4 regions of the Streptomyces sp. NPDC090106 genome follow, and region 2 is predicted to be linked to each of the others. Evidence: riboswitches for the same ligand, from Rfam matches in the RefSeq annotation. Region 2 holds a riboswitch; each other region holds the start of a gene.
What was found. A riboswitch is a leader RNA that binds a small molecule or an ion and turns the genes downstream of it on or off. The one in region 2 is predicted to bind cyclic di-AMP.
Positions count from the first base shown of each region.

Region 1: another riboswitch for cyclic di-AMP. It lies ahead of ACIPSE_RS38320 (transglycosylase family protein); the one in region 2 lies ahead of ACIPSE_RS16980 (M23 family metallopeptidase).
Region 3: another riboswitch for cyclic di-AMP. It lies ahead of ACIPSE_RS04570 (transglycosylase SLT domain-containing protein); the one in region 2 lies ahead of ACIPSE_RS16980 (M23 family metallopeptidase).
Region 4: another riboswitch for cyclic di-AMP. It lies ahead of ACIPSE_RS03495 (NlpC/P60 family protein); the one in region 2 lies ahead of ACIPSE_RS16980 (M23 family metallopeptidase).

Region 1 is NZ_JBIVDS010000015.1:175,302-179,505, forward strand. Features, by position in the region: gene ACIPSE_RS38310 (cytochrome P450) at 1-759, shown strand, start outside; gene ACIPSE_RS38315 (transglycosylase family protein) at 952-1,908, shown strand; cyclic di-AMP (ydaO/yuaA leader) riboswitch at 2,103-2,272, shown strand; gene ACIPSE_RS38320 (transglycosylase family protein) at 2,276-2,989, shown strand; gene eno (phosphopyruvate hydratase) at 3,281-4,204, shown strand, end outside.
Region 2 is NZ_JBIVDS010000004.1:691,604-695,807, forward strand. Features, by position in the region: gene ACIPSE_RS16965 (alginate lyase family protein) at 1-153, shown strand, start outside; tRNA gene ACIPSE_RS16970 (tRNA-Met) at 221-294, shown strand; gene ACIPSE_RS16975 (PP2C family protein-serine/threonine phosphatase) at 417-1,508, shown strand; cyclic di-AMP (ydaO/yuaA leader) riboswitch at 1,755-1,912, shown strand; gene ACIPSE_RS16980 (M23 family metallopeptidase) at 1,924-2,988, shown strand; gene ACIPSE_RS16985 (aldo/keto reductase) at 3,116-4,060, shown strand; gene ACIPSE_RS16990 (PrsW family intramembrane metalloprotease) at 4,065-4,204, opposite strand, start outside.
Region 3 is NZ_JBIVDS010000001.1:1,022,901-1,027,104, reverse strand. Features, by position in the region: partial or broken gene ACIPSE_RS04580 (LacI family DNA-binding transcriptional regulator) at 242-665, shown strand; gene ACIPSE_RS04575 (HAD family hydrolase) at 773-1,585, shown strand; gene ACIPSE_RS04570 (transglycosylase SLT domain-containing protein) at 1,661-2,107, opposite strand; cyclic di-AMP (ydaO/yuaA leader) riboswitch at 2,113-2,281, opposite strand; gene ACIPSE_RS04565 (CocE/NonD family hydrolase) at 2,503-4,204, opposite strand, start outside.
Region 4 is NZ_JBIVDS010000001.1:784,549-788,752, forward strand. Features, by position in the region: gene pcrA (DNA helicase PcrA) at 1-1,146, opposite strand, end outside; cyclic di-AMP (ydaO/yuaA leader) riboswitch at 1,467-1,629, shown strand; gene ACIPSE_RS03495 (NlpC/P60 family protein) at 1,637-2,764, shown strand; gene ACIPSE_RS03500 (tellurite resistance/C4-dicarboxylate transporter family protein) at 2,899-3,909, shown strand; gene ACIPSE_RS03505 (hypothetical protein) at 3,887-4,204, opposite strand, start outside.

The sequences.
Region 1 (4,204 bases), on a different contig from region 2:
TGGGCGGGGATGATGATCCGGCACGGTGGCGGGCCCCGGGGCGGGGTCGCGCGGTCGGTGAAGAAGATGCGCGGCTATCTGCTGGAGCTGATCCACCGCAAGCGTGAGGCCCTGCCGGCCGAACCCGCCCCCGGCGAGGACCTCATCTCGGGTCTCATCCGCGCCTCCGACCACGGTGAGCACCTCACCGAGAACGAGGCCGCCGCGATGGCGTTCATCCTGTTGTTCGCGGGCTTCGAGACGACCGTCAACCTCATCGGCAACGGCACCTACGCCCTGCTCACCCACCCCGGCCAGCGTGCCCGCCTCCAGGATTCGCTGGCCGCGGGCGAGAACGCGCTGCTGGAGACCGGCGTCGAGGAACTCCTGCGCTACGACGGCCCCGTGGAGCTGGCGACCTGGCGCTTCGCGACCGAGCCGCTCACCGTCGGCGGGCAGCGGATCGCCCCCGGAGACCCCGTGCTCGTCGTCCTCGCGGCGGCGGACCGGGACCCTGAGCGGTTCGCCGAGCCCGACACCCTCGACCTGTCCCGCCGTGACAATCAGCACCTCGGCTACGGGCACGGCATCCACTACTGCCTCGGCGCCCCGCTGGCCCGGCTGGAGGGGCAGACGGCGCTCGCCACCCTCCTGACCCGGCTCCCCGACCTCCGACTCGCGGTGGATTCGGCCGATTTGAGGTGGCGCGGAGGTCTCATCATGCGCGGGCTGCGGACGTTGCCGGTGGAGTTCACGCCGACCCGCGGTCCGAACCCGTAGGCCGTTTCGGGCCAACTCGGGCAGTGGAACCGGCCTTTGCAAACATGACACACCCTCAACTCTGTGATCTTCACGTGATCCTCGCGGCATTAACTTGTGACAAGTGATCGAATGCCTATACGTTCACGGATCAGCGCGGCGTCGAGTCCCACTCGTCGCGCGGATCACCGCTGTCTCGTGAAAGGCCCCCGCATGCTCTCCGGGAACGGTCGTCACCGTCGCCCCCGTCAGGCTCCGGCGCTCCTCGTCGCGGCCGGTGTGACGGGCTCCGCCATCGCGATCCCCCTGCTCGGCGCGGGCGCCGCGAGCGCGGCCGACGGATCCACCTGGGACCAGGTGGCCCAGTGCGAGACGGACGGCTCCTGGAGCGCCAACGACGGCGACGGCGAGTACGGCGGGCTGAACCTGTCCCAGGAGGACTGGGAGGAGTACGGCGGCCTCGACTACGCCCCGAGCGCCGACCTGGCCAGCCGCAACCAGCAGATCGCCGTCGCCGAGAAGGTCCTCGCGGACCAGGGCGTCGGGGCCTGGGGCGCCTGCGGGCTGCTCAACGGCCTCGGCCACGACGACGCCACCGCCGATGTCGACACCGGTGTGGCGAGCGGCTCCCCCTCGGCCGACGAGTCCGAATCCTCTGATTCATCCGACTCATCCAGTTCCTCCGGTTCCTCCGGTCTGTCGAACTCCACGGGGTCCCCGGACTCCGGCGCCTCGGCCGACGAGGACGCCGACGCCTCCGCCTCGCCCGAGACCTCCGCCAGTCCGGACAAGTCCGCCAAGTCGGACAGTTCCGCGTCGGATTCCGAGCAGTCGCAGTCGCCGGACGGCTCGCCCACGATCCCCGCGAACGAGGGCGAATCGGACAACTCCTGGCAGGAGGGCGGCTCTTCGGGCCTGGTCGACATGAGCGACCTCGGCTCCTCGGAGGCCACCACCAAGATCGCCGGAAAGCACCGCGGCGCGCAGGCCGAGGAGAGCGCGTACACCGTCCGCGAGGGCGACACCCTGGCCTCCATCGCCGACTCCCTTGGCCTCGACGGCGGATGGCGTCACCTGTACGCGCTGAACAAGGGCGTCATCGGGTCCGACCCCAGCGCCATCGCTCCCGGTCAGAGCCTTGTGGTCGGTATCGGACAAGCCGCTGAATAGGCCGCGAATGGGCGGGAGTTCACGTCACACTTCGCGCTGAATGTCCGGTTTGGTGAAAGTGTGGGATGAGTCTCAGAAGCCCTGATCGTCTTTGAAATTCGCCGGATCCCGTGTCTACGGTCATCACCGCTCGTCACCACGGGCCCCGGCTGCCGCAACGCCGAATCCTGCCAGCGGCCGTACGGGAACAGTCGTCGCGTCAAGCGCCGTAGGCAGGAGCGGGGGACCCAAGGTAAGTGCCCCACCGGGCAGTCGACGGTGGTGGCTTGGGGTGTAGCCGTGCCGCGCGAGAGCGGGGCACGACCGGGCAACTCAACCGGCCCGAACCCGACAGCTCACCTCGCAGGCGTCGGTGAGGGGATCCACCATGCTGTTTTCCGGCAAGGGCAAGCACCGTCGTCCGTCCAAGGCCACCCGCGTCGCCGCGCTCGCCGGCGTCACCGGTGTCGCCATCGCCGCCCCGCTGATGGCGGCCGGCACGGCCTCCGCCGCCACCGCCTCCGAGTGGGACACCGTCGCCCAGTGCGAGTCCGGCGGCAACTGGTCCATCAACACCGGCAACGGCTACTACGGCGGCCTGCAGTTCTCGGCCTCCACCTGGGCCGCGTACGGCGGCACCGCCTACGCCTCCACCGCCGACCAGGCCAGCAAGTCCCAGCAGATCGAGATAGCCGAGAAGGTCCTCGCCGCGCAGGGCAAGGGCGCCTGGCCGAGCTGTGGTGTGGGCCTGTCCGGCGCGAGCTACACCGGTTCCAGCAGCTCGTCCTCCAGCGGCAGCTCCAGCAGCACCGGCTCCTCCTCCTCTTCCTCGAACAGCGGTTCCACCGCTCGGTCGACGGAGCAGCAGAGCGCGTCCCGCTCCACCGAGCGCGAGGCCGCCAAGAAGACCGTCTCCACCCCGACCGGCAAGAAGGTCAAGAAGGGCGACGGCGAGTACAAGGTCGTCAAGGGCGACACCCTCTCCTCCATCGCGGAGAAGCACAAGGTCAAGGGCGGCTGGCAGAAGCTGTTCAAGCTGAACGAGGACATCGTCGACGATGCCGACTTCATCTACCCGGGCCAGCAGCTGCATCTGAAGTAATCCTCAGCTGAACCACAGTGCCCTCACATCCGTGGTCCTCATACTGAAGGCCTCGTGAGGGTCCCCCCGTCCCCACGGGCTCCCCGCTCCGGTGCGTGTTCCCCCGTACGCATCGGAGCGGGGTTTTTTCATGCGGGCGCACGTGACCGTCTTTGTTCAGTTCAGAAACAATTTACTCTCGGTTTCGTCCACAGGTCGGTCCACGCGGTGGCCGATGCCCCGGAGCCGGTTAGGCTCTAGTCGCAAGGCCCACGTGGCCCCGCACCAACAGCGTCACATCCCAAGAAGGAGATGCTCGTGCCGTCCATCGACGTCGTCGTAGCCCGGGAAATCCTCGACTCGCGAGGCAACCCCACCGTCGAGGTCGAGGTCGGCCTCGACGACGGCAGCACGGGTCGTGCCGCCGTTCCGTCCGGCGCCTCCACCGGTGCCTTCGAGGCCATCGAGCTGCGTGACGGCGACCCGAACCGCTACCAGGGCAAGGGTGTCGAGAAGGCCGTCCTCGCCGTCATCGAGCAGATCGGCCCGGAGCTCGTCGGCTACGACGCCACCGAGCAGCGCCTGATCGACCAGGCCATGTTCGACCTGGACGCCACCGACAACAAGGGCTCGCTCGGCGCCAACGCCATCCTCGGCGTCTCCCTGGCCGTCGCCCACGCCGCCTCCGAGGCCAGCGACCTGCCGCTCTTCCGCTACCTGGGCGGCCCGAACGCGCACCTGCTGCCCGTTCCGATGATGAACATCCTCAACGGTGGGTCGCACGCCGACTCCAACGTCGACATCCAGGAGTTCATGATCGCCCCGATCGGCGCGGAGTCCTTCTCCGAGGCGCTGCGCTGGGGCACCGAGGTCTACCACACCCTCAAGAAGGTCCTGAAGAGCAAGGGCCTGTCCACCGGCCTCGGCGACGAGGGCGGCTTCGCCCCGAACCTGGAGTCCAACCGCGCCGCGCTGGACCTCATCCTCGAAGCGATCAAGGAAGCCGGTTACATCCCCGGCGAGCAGGTCGCCCTCGCCCTCGACGTCGCCGCCACCGAGTTCTACAAGGACGGCACCTACCAGTTCGAGGGCAAGTCCCGCTCCGCCGCCGAGATGACGGAGTACTACGAGGAGCTCGTGGCGGCCTACCCGCTCGTCTCCATCGAGGACCCGCTGTTCGAGGACGACTGGGCCGGCTGGAAGGTCCTCACCGACAAGCTGGGCGACAAGGTCCAG
Region 2 (4,204 bases):
GACCTGGAGGTCGCCCTCAACCACCTGGAGGGCCGGCTCGGCCTCTCCGTCCCCGCCGCCCACAAGCTCGCCGAGGAGAACCGCCCCGCCGGAACCGACGATCTCTTCGTCTCCTGGGAGACCCTCACCCACGCGAACAACCCCACCGACTGAGGAGAACCGCAGGTCAGGAATGTGTGCGACGAGCACTCCGGGAATGGGGTAAGGTTGGTCTCACCGACGCGGGGTGGAGCAGCTCGGTAGCTCGCTGGGCTCATAACCCAGAGGTCGCAGGTTCAAATCCTGTCCCCGCTACTCACGGCTCAGGGCCGGAAGTCATCCGATGACTTCCGGCCCTGAGTGTTTTGCGGCCCCCGGTTTCGCCCGGTCGGTCCACACCGCTCGCCGCCCGGCCCCGCTCCGGGAAATCTGGACCCGTGGCGGAGACGGCGGCGAGGGCGGCGGAAGGGCGGCGCGTCTTAGCCGTACGCCTGCTCCCGGTCCTGCTGATCGTCGCCGGCATCCCCTACGACGTGCTCACCCCGCGGGATTTCACCGCGATCCCCTTCTTCACCGCCGCCCCGCTGGTCGCCGCCCCCGTCTACTCGCTGACCGGCACCGCCGTCATCGGGGCCGCCTCCCTCGCCGCCACCTACGCCGTGCACGTGCGCTTCGGCGACGGCGTCGACCCGGACACCCTCACCGAGACGCTCACCGTGTTCACCGTCGCCGTGCTCGCCGTCGTCCTCAGCCAGGTCCTGCGCCGCGGCGACCGGCTGCTCGCCTCCCAGCGGGTGATCGCCGAGGCGGCCCAGCGGGCGGTCCTGCCGGTGCCCGGGGAGCGGACCGGCGGCTACGACGTCGCCGTGCGGTACGAGGCGGCGCAGCGGGACGCGTTCATCGGCGGGGACCTGTACGCCGTCCAGGACAGCCCCTACGGGGTGCGGCTGGTCGTGGGGGACGTGCGGGGCAAGGGGATGGGCGCGGTGGCCGCCGTCGCCGTCGTCATCGGGGCGTTCCGGGAGGCCGCCGAGCAGGAGGCCACCCTGGAGGCGGTCGCGGGGCGGCTGGAGCGGGCGCTGGCCCGCGAGGGCGGCCGGCGCGAGGGGTTCGACGCCGCCGAGGGGTTCACCACCGCCGTGCTCGCCGAACTCCCGCACGGCGACGGGACCGTGCGGATCGTCAACCGCGGCCACCCGCCGCCGCTGCTGCTCGGCCCGGACGGCACCGTGCGCGTCCTGCGTCCCACCGAGGCCGCACTGCCGCTCGGCATGGGCGACCTCGGCGGCCGGCCCGACCGCGCGGACGAGACCGGCTTCCCCGGCGGCGCCACCCTGCTGCTGTACACCGACGGGCTCTCCGAGGCCCGGGACCGCCACGGCGAGTTCTACGACCCCCGGTCCTGGCTCACCGGCCGGGTCTTCCGCGACCCCGGCGCCCTGCTCGGCGCGCTCGCCGCGGAGGTGCGCCGGCACACCGGGGGAGCGACGACCGACGACATGGCGCTGCTCGCCGTACGGCGGCCCTGAGGCCCTCGCGCAGCCGTTGCTACGGGGGGTGATCGGGCGAGCGCCCTCCGCATAACAACTGACATACCGTCAATACCTGTGAGATCACTGAGGCGCGGTCAACTCGCCCGTTTTTCACCGTCCATGACCCCTACGTCCAGCGGAAAAACGTTAACGATCAACGGGAACGGCTTGGAATACGGGGCCCGGGTCTATTAACGTTCGATAACGCAGCGCGGTCGTCCCAGCCGTCACAAGAGTCGGCTCCGTGCGCACGCGCCGAATCCCGCGAGGGAACCGGGGAACCACCACCTTGGGGTGAATCGCTCGTAAGTCGCCGTGGCAGCACGGCGGTTATACGCGCGTAGGAGACCTTCCTGCTCCGAACCCGTCAGCTAACCCGGTAGGCGAGAAGGAAGGAAAGGAGTACGCCCACGTGGCGTCGAACAGGCCTGCCCCCGAGGCCCCGTACATGCCGAGCCAGCGCTCCGAGAGCGACGTTTTCGGTTACGGCAGTTACCACCACGACGAGGGCCCGCAGGAGGTCTGGAATCCCACCGAGGAGTCCGTCCGTCCGGTACGCGGCAAGCACCGGGTCGCCAAGCAGCGCAGCAACGGCTTCGCGCGCAGCTCCACGGTTCTGGGCGTCGGTGTCATAGCCGCCGTCGGCGGGGCCGGCATGGCCAGCGCCAACACCGGCAAGCCGCCGGTCTCCATCTCCATGCCCGACGTCGTGCCGTCCTTCATCTCCGGCGGCGACGAGGAGCCCGAGGGCTCCACCACCCCGCTCAGCGACCTGGCCAAGTCGGCCACGGCGACGGCCGCGCCCACGGTCACGGCCGCCGGGTACGACGAGGACTCCACCTCCGGCGCCGGCGAGTCGCTGCGCAACCGGATCATGGCCCAGGCCGAGAGCCAGCAGAACCAGGTCGACAACAAGGAGCAGCTCGCGGTCCAGACCGCCGCTGCCGACCAGGTCGCCAAGGCCGAGGCCGCCGCCGCCAAGGAGGCCGCGGAAGAGGCCGCCGACGCGAAGAAGGCCGCCGAGAAGAAGGCCGCCGAGGAGGCCGAGGCCAAGCGTCTCGCCGAGCTCGCCAAGCAGTACACGCTGCCGACCTCGTCGTACACGATCACCTCGACCTTCGGTCAGGCCGGTTCGCTCTGGTCCTCCGGGTACCACACGGGCCTCGACTTCGCCGCTCCCACGGGCACCCTCATCAAGGCCGTGCACTCCGGGACGATCACGGAGGCCGGCTGGGCCGGCTCCTACGGCTACCGCACGATCCTCACCCTCGACGACGGCACCGAGCTGTGGTTCTGCCACCAGTCCTCGATCAGCGTCAGCGTCGGCCAGAAGGTCGCCACCGGTGACGTCATCGGCCGCGTGGGCGCGACGGGCAACGTGACCGGCGCCCACCTCCACCTGGAGGTCCACCCCGGCGGCGCCGAGACCGGCATCGACCCGATGGCCTGGCTGCAGAGCAAGGGCCTGACCCCCTGATCCGTCGCTCCTCCGGAGATGTCCGGCAGTCCTGACGCTCACCCCCCGACGTCAGGGCTGCCGGTTTTTGCGCGCCTTTGCCGACGGGCCGGAATAGGGTCCTTCGCCACCGGGGTTGTCACTGTCCATGACTTCTCTTCGCAAGCTGGGCACGTCCGACCTTGAGGTTTTCCCGCTCTCCCTGGGCGGCAACGTCTTCGGCTGGACCGCCGACGAGGCGCAGTCCTTCGCCGTCCTCGACGCGTACACCGCCGCGGGCGGCAACTTCGTCGACACGGCCGACTCCTACTCGGCGTGGGTGGCCGGCAACTCGGGCGGGGAGTCCGAGACCGTCATCGGCAAGTGGCTCAAGGCCCGCGGCAACCGCGACGACGTGGTGATCGCCACGAAGGTCAGCCAGCACCCGCGGTTCCAGGGGCTGACGGCCGCCAACATCAAGGCGGCGGCCGACGCCTCCCTGGCCCGCCTCGGCGTGGACCACATCGACCTCTACTACACCCACTTCGACAAGCCCGAGGTGCCGGTCGAGGAGATCGTCGGCGCGCTGGACGAGCTGGTGAAGGCGGGCAAGGTCCGGCACATCGCCGCCTCCAACATCTCCCCCGAGCGCCTGGACGCCTCGCTGCGCTTCTCCGAGCGCGAGGGACTGGCCCGCTATGTGGCCCTCCAGCCCCACTACAACCTGGTCTCCCGGGACACCTACGAGGGTGAGCTCCAGGACACGGCCGAGCGCTGGGGCCTCGCCGCGGTGCCGTACTACGCGCTCGCCGCGGGCTTCCTCACCGGCAAGTACCGCCCGGAGGCCACCGTCGACAGCCCGCGCGCCGCCGGCGCCGCCAAGCACCTGGACACCGAGCGGGGCCGCAGCGTCCTCGCCGCCCTCGACGACATCGCCGAGGCCCACCTCGTACCGGTCGCGACGGTCGCCCTCGCCTGGCTCGCCGCCCGCCCCACGGTCGCCGCGCCCATCGCCTCCGCCCGCACCGTCGACCAGCTCCCCGCGCTGCTGAAGCTGGCGGACCTGACCCTGACGGACGCGGAACTCGCCCGCCTCACCGAGGCGTCGGCCTGACCCCCTAGGAGCGGTACGGGTTGTACGACGGGTGCGGTCCCGCCGGCTGCCCGTACCCGTAGGCCTGCCCGTGGCCGTACCCCTGGCCGTACACCCCGGGGATCGGCCACGGGGGCGCGGCCACCGGTACCGGCGGGGCCGTCA
Region 3 (4,204 bases), on a different contig from region 2:
CCGGCGTGAGGCTGGGGGAGGTTGGCGCGTGACGGCGCCGCTGGGACCCCTTGGCTCCGGGCCGGTTGGGGAGAGAACGCGGCATGGTCCGCCGGACAGGCCCTGACGTAACCGTAGTTGCCTCACCGGAGCGGTCGGCTTCCTGGCGGACGAACCGCAGGAGAAGCCGTTCGCGACCCCTGACCCCGCTGTCCTGTCACGCGGTTGCGCCCAGCGCCTGGCTCGGACCGTGCCTTCTCCGCTCGCCCTGAGCCGCAGACGGATCGGGACGGTCAGTGGGCCGCCCGATCTGCCCGGTGGGGCTGCCGGGTTGGCCGGGTACCGGGAGGTGCTCCGGGACGGAGCGGGAGGCACCCTTCTTCATCCGGCTGCCGCCGGCGCGCGCGCCCGGGCTGGACGCTGTGTTCGCCGGGTCCGATCTGATGGCGCAGGGTGTCGTCAACGCCCTCCGGGCGGAGGGGTGTTCGGTGCCCGGGGACATCGCGGTGGGCGGCTTCGACGACTCGCCGGCCGCTCTCGCCGTCACCCCGGCCCTCACCACCGTCCGGCAGCCCTTCGAACGCATCAGCGCCGAGATGGTCCGGATGCTCCTCGCCCGGATCGCCGGGGAGGACACCGCGGGGGTGCTGCTGCCTACGGAGCTGGTGGTGCGGGGCTCGACCTGAGGGGTGGGGCGCGCGAACGGAACCGGAGCAGCGGTCAACGGATGTGAATGCTGCGCCCGTCCGGTTCGAGTCGAGTCGCGGGGGCGTCCGGTCCGTATTCTCTGATCATGGCCGCTCCCACCGCATATTCCTTGATCGCCACCGACCTCGACGGCACCCTGCTGCGGGACGACGACACGCTCTCCGACCGGTCGCTCGCCGCGCTCGCGCAGGTCGCCGCGGCCGGTGCCCGGCATCTGGTGGTGACTGGCCGGCCGGCGCCCAGAGTGCGTCCGCTCCTCGACGACCTCGGCAGCAGGGGGCTCGCGGTGTGCGGACAGGGCGCGCAGGTGTACGACGCCGGCGCGGACCGTCTGCTGTGGTCGGTCACCCTGGACCGGGAGTTGGCCGAGACGGCGCTCGGCAAGATCGAGGCGGAGGTCGGCCAGGTCTACGCGGCCGTCGACCAGGACGGCGTCGACGGCCTCACCCTCATCGAGCCCGGCTATCTGATGCCGCACCCGACCCTGCCCGCCCTGCGGGTGGGCCGCCGCGACGATCTGTGGTGCGAGCCGATCAGCAAGGTGCTGCTGCGCCATCCCACCCTGTCCGACGACGAGTTGGCGGCCACGGCCCGCTCGGTGATCGGTTCCCTGGCCACCGTGACGATGTCGGGCCCCGGCACCGTCGAACTCCAGCCATGCGGGATCACCAAGGCGACGGGCCTGGCCCTGGCCGCGGAGCATCTCGGGCTCGGCCCCGAAGCCACCCTCGCTTTCGGGGACATGCCCAACGACATCCCCATGTTCGACTGGGCCGCCCACGGCGTCGCCATGGCCAACGCCCACCCCGAACTCAAGGCCGTGGCCGACGAGGTGACCCTGTCCAACGAGGACGACGGCATCGCCGTCGTCCTCGAAAGACTCTTCGGGACCTGGTGAACGGACCGTGCTGAACGGGCCCTGCTGAACGGACCCGCGTGAGAAGCCCGGTGGCGACAGCCCAGTGGAGACGGCCTAGTAGGCGCCGTACACGTTGTCGATCGAGCCGTACACCGCGGCGGCGTACTTGCAGGCCGCGGTGATGTTCGCGACCGGGTCGTACGGGTCGTAGGAGGTGCCCGCCACGTGGTACGCGTTGAAGGTCGGGTCGATCACCTGGAGCAGGCCCTTGGACGGGGTGCCGGCCGCGGCGTTGGAGTCCCAGTTGTTGATCGCGTACCGGTTGCCCGAGGACTCGCGGATGACGTTGCGGTAGATGCCGTTGTACGTCCCCGGGATCCCGTTCTGCGACATGACCTGGAGCGAGGCGCGGATCCAGCCGTCCAGGGTGTCGGAGTAGCCGAGCGAGGTGGCGGTGACCGTGGTCGTGGTGGCCGCGGACGCCGTGGTCGCGCCGACGACGGGGAAGGCGAGTGCGGCGACGGCGACACCGGTGACGGCGAGCTTGCGGGACAGACGCATGACGAAGTTCCTCTCCGGCGCCTGCGAGGTGAGCTGTCGGGTTCGGGCGGGAGCTGCCCGGTCACACCCGTGAAGGCATGACTGCACCCCGAGCCGTACCGGTCCGTCCGAAGACGCGACCGGTACGGCGACTTACCTGGGTCCCCCGCTCCTGCCGTGAAGTCTTCTCTAGGTGAGCGGTCTCCGGGTGGCGGCAGGATTAGGCGTCCACCCGGGGCGGGAACGTATGCGAATGCACATGTCCGAAACAAGTACCGGATTCACAGATCGCACCTGTTGACCTTGGTGCACGGTTTGCGAAGCCCGGAATTCCGGGCTTCGCGGGTGTGGCGGCGTGAGGCAACTCACCGTCGAGCACAAGAGCGGCAAAACGGTCAATGCCGCTCAACTGGCAGTTATCCGGCGGTCCGTGGAATGCGCCTCTCCCAGGTCCGGTGGAAGACCACCTCGCCGCCCTCCGTGCAGATCACCTCGTTGGACGTGCGGAACTCGGCCGCCTCACAGGTGATCTCCGAACGGGTCCGCACGGTCGTGTCCCAGGCCAGGTCCGGACGGTGCAGCCGGATCGTCCAGTCCGAGCGGGTCCGCGCCGACAGCGGGTCCGTCTCGTCGACCGTGTAGACCTCCAGCGCGTCCTCCGTGAACTCCAGCCCGTCCGGGTACACGCGCGTGCCGCCGTACCGCGGGTCGACCTCCAGACGCCACTCTCCCCGGGCCACATCGCGTACGACGAGCCGCTCCGGGCGCGGTTCCTCCAGCGTGGCCGGGTAGTGCACGCCGAGCGGCTCGGCCTGCTCGGGCTCGCCGAAGACGATCTCCGGGTCCGCCTCGCGCGCACGGACCGGCAGGTCGAGGAAGCTGCCCGCCGGGTCCAGCGCGAAGCCCGCCGCCGAGCCGGGCTGGGGCCAGATCCACGGCCAGTACGCGGAGGAGACGGCGAGCCGGATGCGGTGGCCGGGCGGGAAGACGTGCCCGATGCCGTTCAGCTCGAAGGTCACCTCCTCGGTGGCCCCCGGCTCCCAGAGCACCGCGCGGTCCCGTCCGTGGCGCGCCGACAGGTTCAGCACCCCGCGCGTGACCAGCGTCGAGGAGCCGTCCGGCGCCACGTCGCACAGCCGGGCGACGATCTGCCCGCGCTCCGACTCCGACGTCACCCGCAGCCGGACCCGGGGCCGTCCCAGCACCCAGGTCTCCTCGCCCACCGCGAACTCGAAGCAGGCCGAGCGGGCGTCCTCCTCGCGCTGGTCCGGCGGCAGGTCGGCGTCGTTCCCGAACGGGAAGAACCGCCCGGCGTCGACCCCCGTGTGCTGCGGCGAGCGGACGAGCACGGGGGCGCCCTGGAGGCCGTACGTGACGGTCGTGACGTGCGGGGAGGGCCAGGACGGCTCACCGACCCAGCGGCCCGGCAGGGTGTCGTACACGGTCGCGGGCGGATGCGAGTCGCTGACGTAGGCCCGCAGCAGCGGCTCGCGCATCACACCGGTGTCGGCGCCCTTGAGGTGCTGGTCCCACCAGCGCAGCGTCTCCTGGAGGAAGCCGATCGCGGGGCCGGGCGGCAGACCCCGGTCCGGGTACTGGTGCGACCAGGGGCCGATCAGCCCGCGCACCCGGTCCTCGGGCAGGTGCTCGACGAGGCGCAGCACCGTGTCGCGGTACGGGTCGTGCCAGCCGCCCACCGCCAGCACCGCCGCCCGGATCGCGCCGTAGTCCTCGCAGACGCTGCCGTGCCGCCAGTACGCGTCCCGGGTCTGGTGGCCGAGCCAGGTGTGGATGAACGGGTCGACCGCCTCCAGGCGCTTCAGCCACATGTCCCGCCAGGCCTCGCCCGCGTAGCGCGGGTCGGGCGGGCGGGAGACGAACGCGAGCATCGTGGCCGCCCACGCGTGCATGTCCACCGCGAGGACGGAACCGCCCATGTAGTGCACGTCGTTGTCGTAGCGGTCGTCGGTGGAGCAGACCGTGACGACGGCCTTCAGCGGCTCGGGCGCGAGCGCCGCGATCTGGAGGGAGTTGAAGCCGCCCCAGGAGATGCCGAACATGCCGACCTTGCCGTCGCACCAGGGCTGCTCCGCGAGCCAGTTCACCACCTCGACGCCG
Region 4 (4,204 bases), on a different contig from region 2:
GCGGGACTCGTTGCGCTCGATGACCGCGTTGGCGGCGGTGAGGATGGTCTGCGTGGAGCGGTAGTTCTGCTCCAGCAGGATCGTCGTCGCGTCCGGGTAGTCCTCCTCGAACTGGAGGATGTTGCGGATCGTCGCGCCGCGGAAGGCGTAGATCGACTGGTCGGCGTCACCGACGACGCAGAGCTCGGCGGGCGGGAGGTCGTACTCGGTCGGCGGGACGTCCTCGTCGTGCGCCCCGGTGCCGACGAGTTCCCTGACCAGGGCGTACTGGGCGTGGTTGGTGTCCTGGTACTCGTCGACGAGGACATGACGGAAGCGGCGGCGGTAGTGCTCGGCGACGTCCGGGAAGGCGCGCAGCAGGTTGACCGTCGTCATGATCAGGTCGTCGAAGTCGAGGGCGTTGGCCTCGCGCAGCCGCGACTGGTACATGGCGTAGGCCTGGGCGAGGGTCTTCTCGAAGCCGTCGGTGGCCTGGGCGGCGAAGTCCTCCTCGTCGATCAGCTCGTTCTTGAGGTTGCTGATCTTGGCGCTGAAGGACTTGGGCGGGAACCGCTTGGGGTCGAGGTCCAGGTCGCGGCAGACGAGCGCCATGAGCCGCTTGGAGTCGGCGGCGTCGTAGATCGAGAAGGAGGAGGTGAAGCCGAGCTTCTTGCTCTCGCGGCGCAGGATGCGCACGCACGCGCTGTGGAAGGTCATCACCCACATCGCGCCCGCGCGCGGGCCGACGAGCTGCTCGACGCGCTCCTTCATCTCGCCCGCGGCCTTGTTGGTGAAGGTGATCGCGAGGATCTGCCCCGGGTGGACGTTCCGCTCGGCGAGCAGGTAGGCGATGCGGTGGGTGAGCACACGGGTCTTGCCGGAACCGGCGCCGGCCACGATGAGCAGCGGGGTGTCGGAGTGCACGACGGCGGCCCGCTGGTTCTCGTTGAGCCCCTCGATGAGCGCGGCGGCGTCGAGGACGGGGCGCGGGGCGCCGTCACGGTAGTGGGCGTCCCGGTCCGGGGGCACGTCGAACTTCCCGCCGAACAGGTCGTCCGGAACCGGCTCCGGTACGTGCTCGTCCTCGGGCGGCGGCGGGGGCTCCTCCGTGTGCCCGCGAGGGGCCTGGAGGTCCGCCAGGAAGCTGTCGTCAAAGAGGCTGCTCATCGCTCTCCGAGTCTAGGCCGCCCCACTGACAACCCGCCGCCGCCCCGGGAAGTTCGGCGGAGGACTCTTACGCCACCGCTACATGCGATTACGTAGAGTCACCAACGCGTGAGGAGATGTCCGCCGCCAGCCCATTTCCCGCAAATCGCCACACAAACTACCTTATCGATCATCCCGAACGCGGAACTGACCAAAGGTCACGAAAATGTATCGGGCATATCGAACATCAACCTTCACAGGGGCCACACCAGTTGGCTACCGTGCCGCACAGGCCGTACGACCCCCACCGGCGAACGTCGCCGGGCCGCGCGGCCTCCGCTTAGTCCGGTGCGCCCCTCCTGGAGGCAGCCGGAGCCGGGGACCCACACCGACCTGGGGTGAATCGGCCCAACTCCCCTCCGGGGAGCGGCCGTAGGGCACACCTTCCGAACCACCCGCCCGAACCCGACAGCTAACTCGGTAGGCGGAACATTGGAAGGAGTCGCCTCCTTTGGCGTCGCACGCAAAGCCGCGTCCCGCAGGAACGCGCGTAGCAGGCATACGCACGCCCGCTCTCGCCACGGCCGCCCTCACCTCCGTGGCGCTGCTGTCCCAGACGGCCACCGCAGCACCCTCGACCGACGACAGGCCGAGCCTCGAAGAGGTCGAGAAGAAGGTCGACGACCTCTACCGCCAGGCGGAGTCGGCGACCGAGAAGTACAACTCCGCCAAGGAGAAGACGACCAAGCAGCGCAAGCAGGTCGACACCCTCCTCGACGACGTCGCCCAGCGCACCCAGAAGCTCAACGAGGCCCGTGAGGAACTGGGTTCCTTCGCCGCCGCCCAGTACCGCACCGGCGCCTCCGCGCCCGACACGGCGACCTTCCTGCTCGCGGACACCCCGCAGGACTACTTCGACCAGACCCAGCTGATGGGCCGTATGACGTCCCGCCAGAAGACGGCGGTCGACGACTACATCACCGAGCAGTCCGCGACGATGAAGAAGCGCCAGGAGGCCACCGAGAGCCTCCAGACGCTCACCGATACGCAGGGCGACCTCAAGACCGCCAAGGCGACCGTCCAGAAGAAGCTCTCCGACGCGCGCGAGCTGCTGTCGCAGCTGAACGCCGAGGAGAAGGCGCGCCTCGCCGCGATCGAGAAGCGCAAGCAGGAGGAGGCCGCCCGCAAGGCCGCCGAGCTGGCCGAGCAGAAGGCCGCGGCGGAGGCGGCCGAGGAGGCGGCGAGCAGCTCGTCGTCGACCGCCACGGACTCCTCGTACTCCACGAAGGCCGACAAGGCCCTGGCCTTCGCCCGCGCCCAGGTCGGCAAGCCGTACGTGTGGGGTGCCACGGGGCCCGACTCCTACGACTGCTCCGGCCTGACCCAGGCCGCCTGGAACGCCGCCGGCATCTCCCTGCCGCGCACCACCTACGACCAGGTCAACGCGGGCACCACGGTCTCCCTGGCCAACGCCCAGCCCGGCGACCTGGTCTTCTTCTACGACGACGTCACCCACGTCGGCATCTACATCGGCAACGGGATGATGATCCACGCGCCGAAGCCGGGGGCGTACGTCCGCGAGGAGTCCATCTACTACGACGGCGAGTCGGCGATCCACAGCGTGGTGCGCCCGGCCTGACCGCACGGCACGACCGAAGGGGCGCGTGAGCCGGTCTCACGCGCCCCTCTCGTTGTCCCGCACCCGCGCGAATTCCTCCCCGCACGCGCGCGTGCCCCGCTCGCACCGCGCGACGCGCTCCTTAGCATCGGCCCATGCCCGGCCGCCCCGCATCCCACGCCCCCGCCGCCGACTCCCCGCTCGGCGCGTGGTGGTCCACCCGGCCGCCCGCCGCCGGTTCCGCCGTCATGGCGACCGGCATCGTCTCGGTCGGGCTGCATCTGACGGGGTACGAGACGCTGTCCCGGATCATGCTCGTGCTGGCCGTGCTCGCCTGGGTGGGGCTGGCCGCGGACTTCCTGGCGCGCCTGGCGACCCAGCGGGACCGGTGGCTGGAGGAGGCCAGGACCCCGGGCGCGCTGACCGCGGTGGCGGCGACGAGCGTGCTGGGCACCCGTGTCTCGGCGCTCGGACGGCAGACCCTGGCCGAGGCGCTGCTCGCGCTCGCGACGGCACTGTGGCCAGTGCTGCTCGTGCTCGTCATGAGGCACTGGAAGCGGAGGATGCCGGGCGCGGTGTTCCTGGTCTGCGTCGCGACCCAGGGCCTGGCCGTGCTCGGCGCCACGCTGGCCGCGGCCCTGTCCACGGCGTGGCTCGCGCACGCGGCGCTCGTCCTGTTCTGGCTCGGGCTGGTCTTCTACGGCCTCGCCTTCACCCGCTTCGACCTGGGCCAGGTGACCCGGGGCGCCGGTGACCACTGGGTGGCCGGCGGGGCGCTCGCCATCTCGGCGCTCGCCGGCTCGAAGCTGATCTCGGCGGACAGCGCGAGCCTGTACCTGTGGAACCGCGACGACGGCGACGCCCTGCGCACGGTCACCGTCGCCCTGCTCGTCCTGGACCTGACCTGGTACGCCGTGCTGCTGGCCGCCGAGTTCGCCCGCCCCCGCCCGGGCTACGACGTGCGGCGCTGGGCGACCGTGTTCCCCATGGGCATGACGGCGGCGGCGACCCTGTCGGTCGCCGCCGCGCTGGAGGTGTCCTGGCTCAGGACGCTGGGCCAGGTGCTGCTGTGGATCGCCGTGGCCGTGTGGCTGGCCGTGGGCGCGGGAGCCGCGCTGACGGCCCGGACGGGGATCGCCGCCCTCAGGTCCACAGGACGGCGATGAACACGTCCGCCATGGTCAGCAGCCCGACCAGGCCGAACAGCTTCTTGTCCACCCGCTCGTCGTCGCGCTTCACGTAGACGAGGCCGAGGATCACGATCAGCAGGGCCAGCTTCACGCCGATCTTGATGTTGTTGACGTGCTGGTCGTCCGCCTGGTTGAGGCCGACCAGGATGACGCCGGTGACCAGCATGGTCAGCGCGCCGTGCAGCATCGCCGGGACGAAGCGGGCGGTGCCCGCGCCCATCGCCTTCATCTGGGTGAGGAAGCCGCCCAGCAGCGAGGCGATGCCGATGAT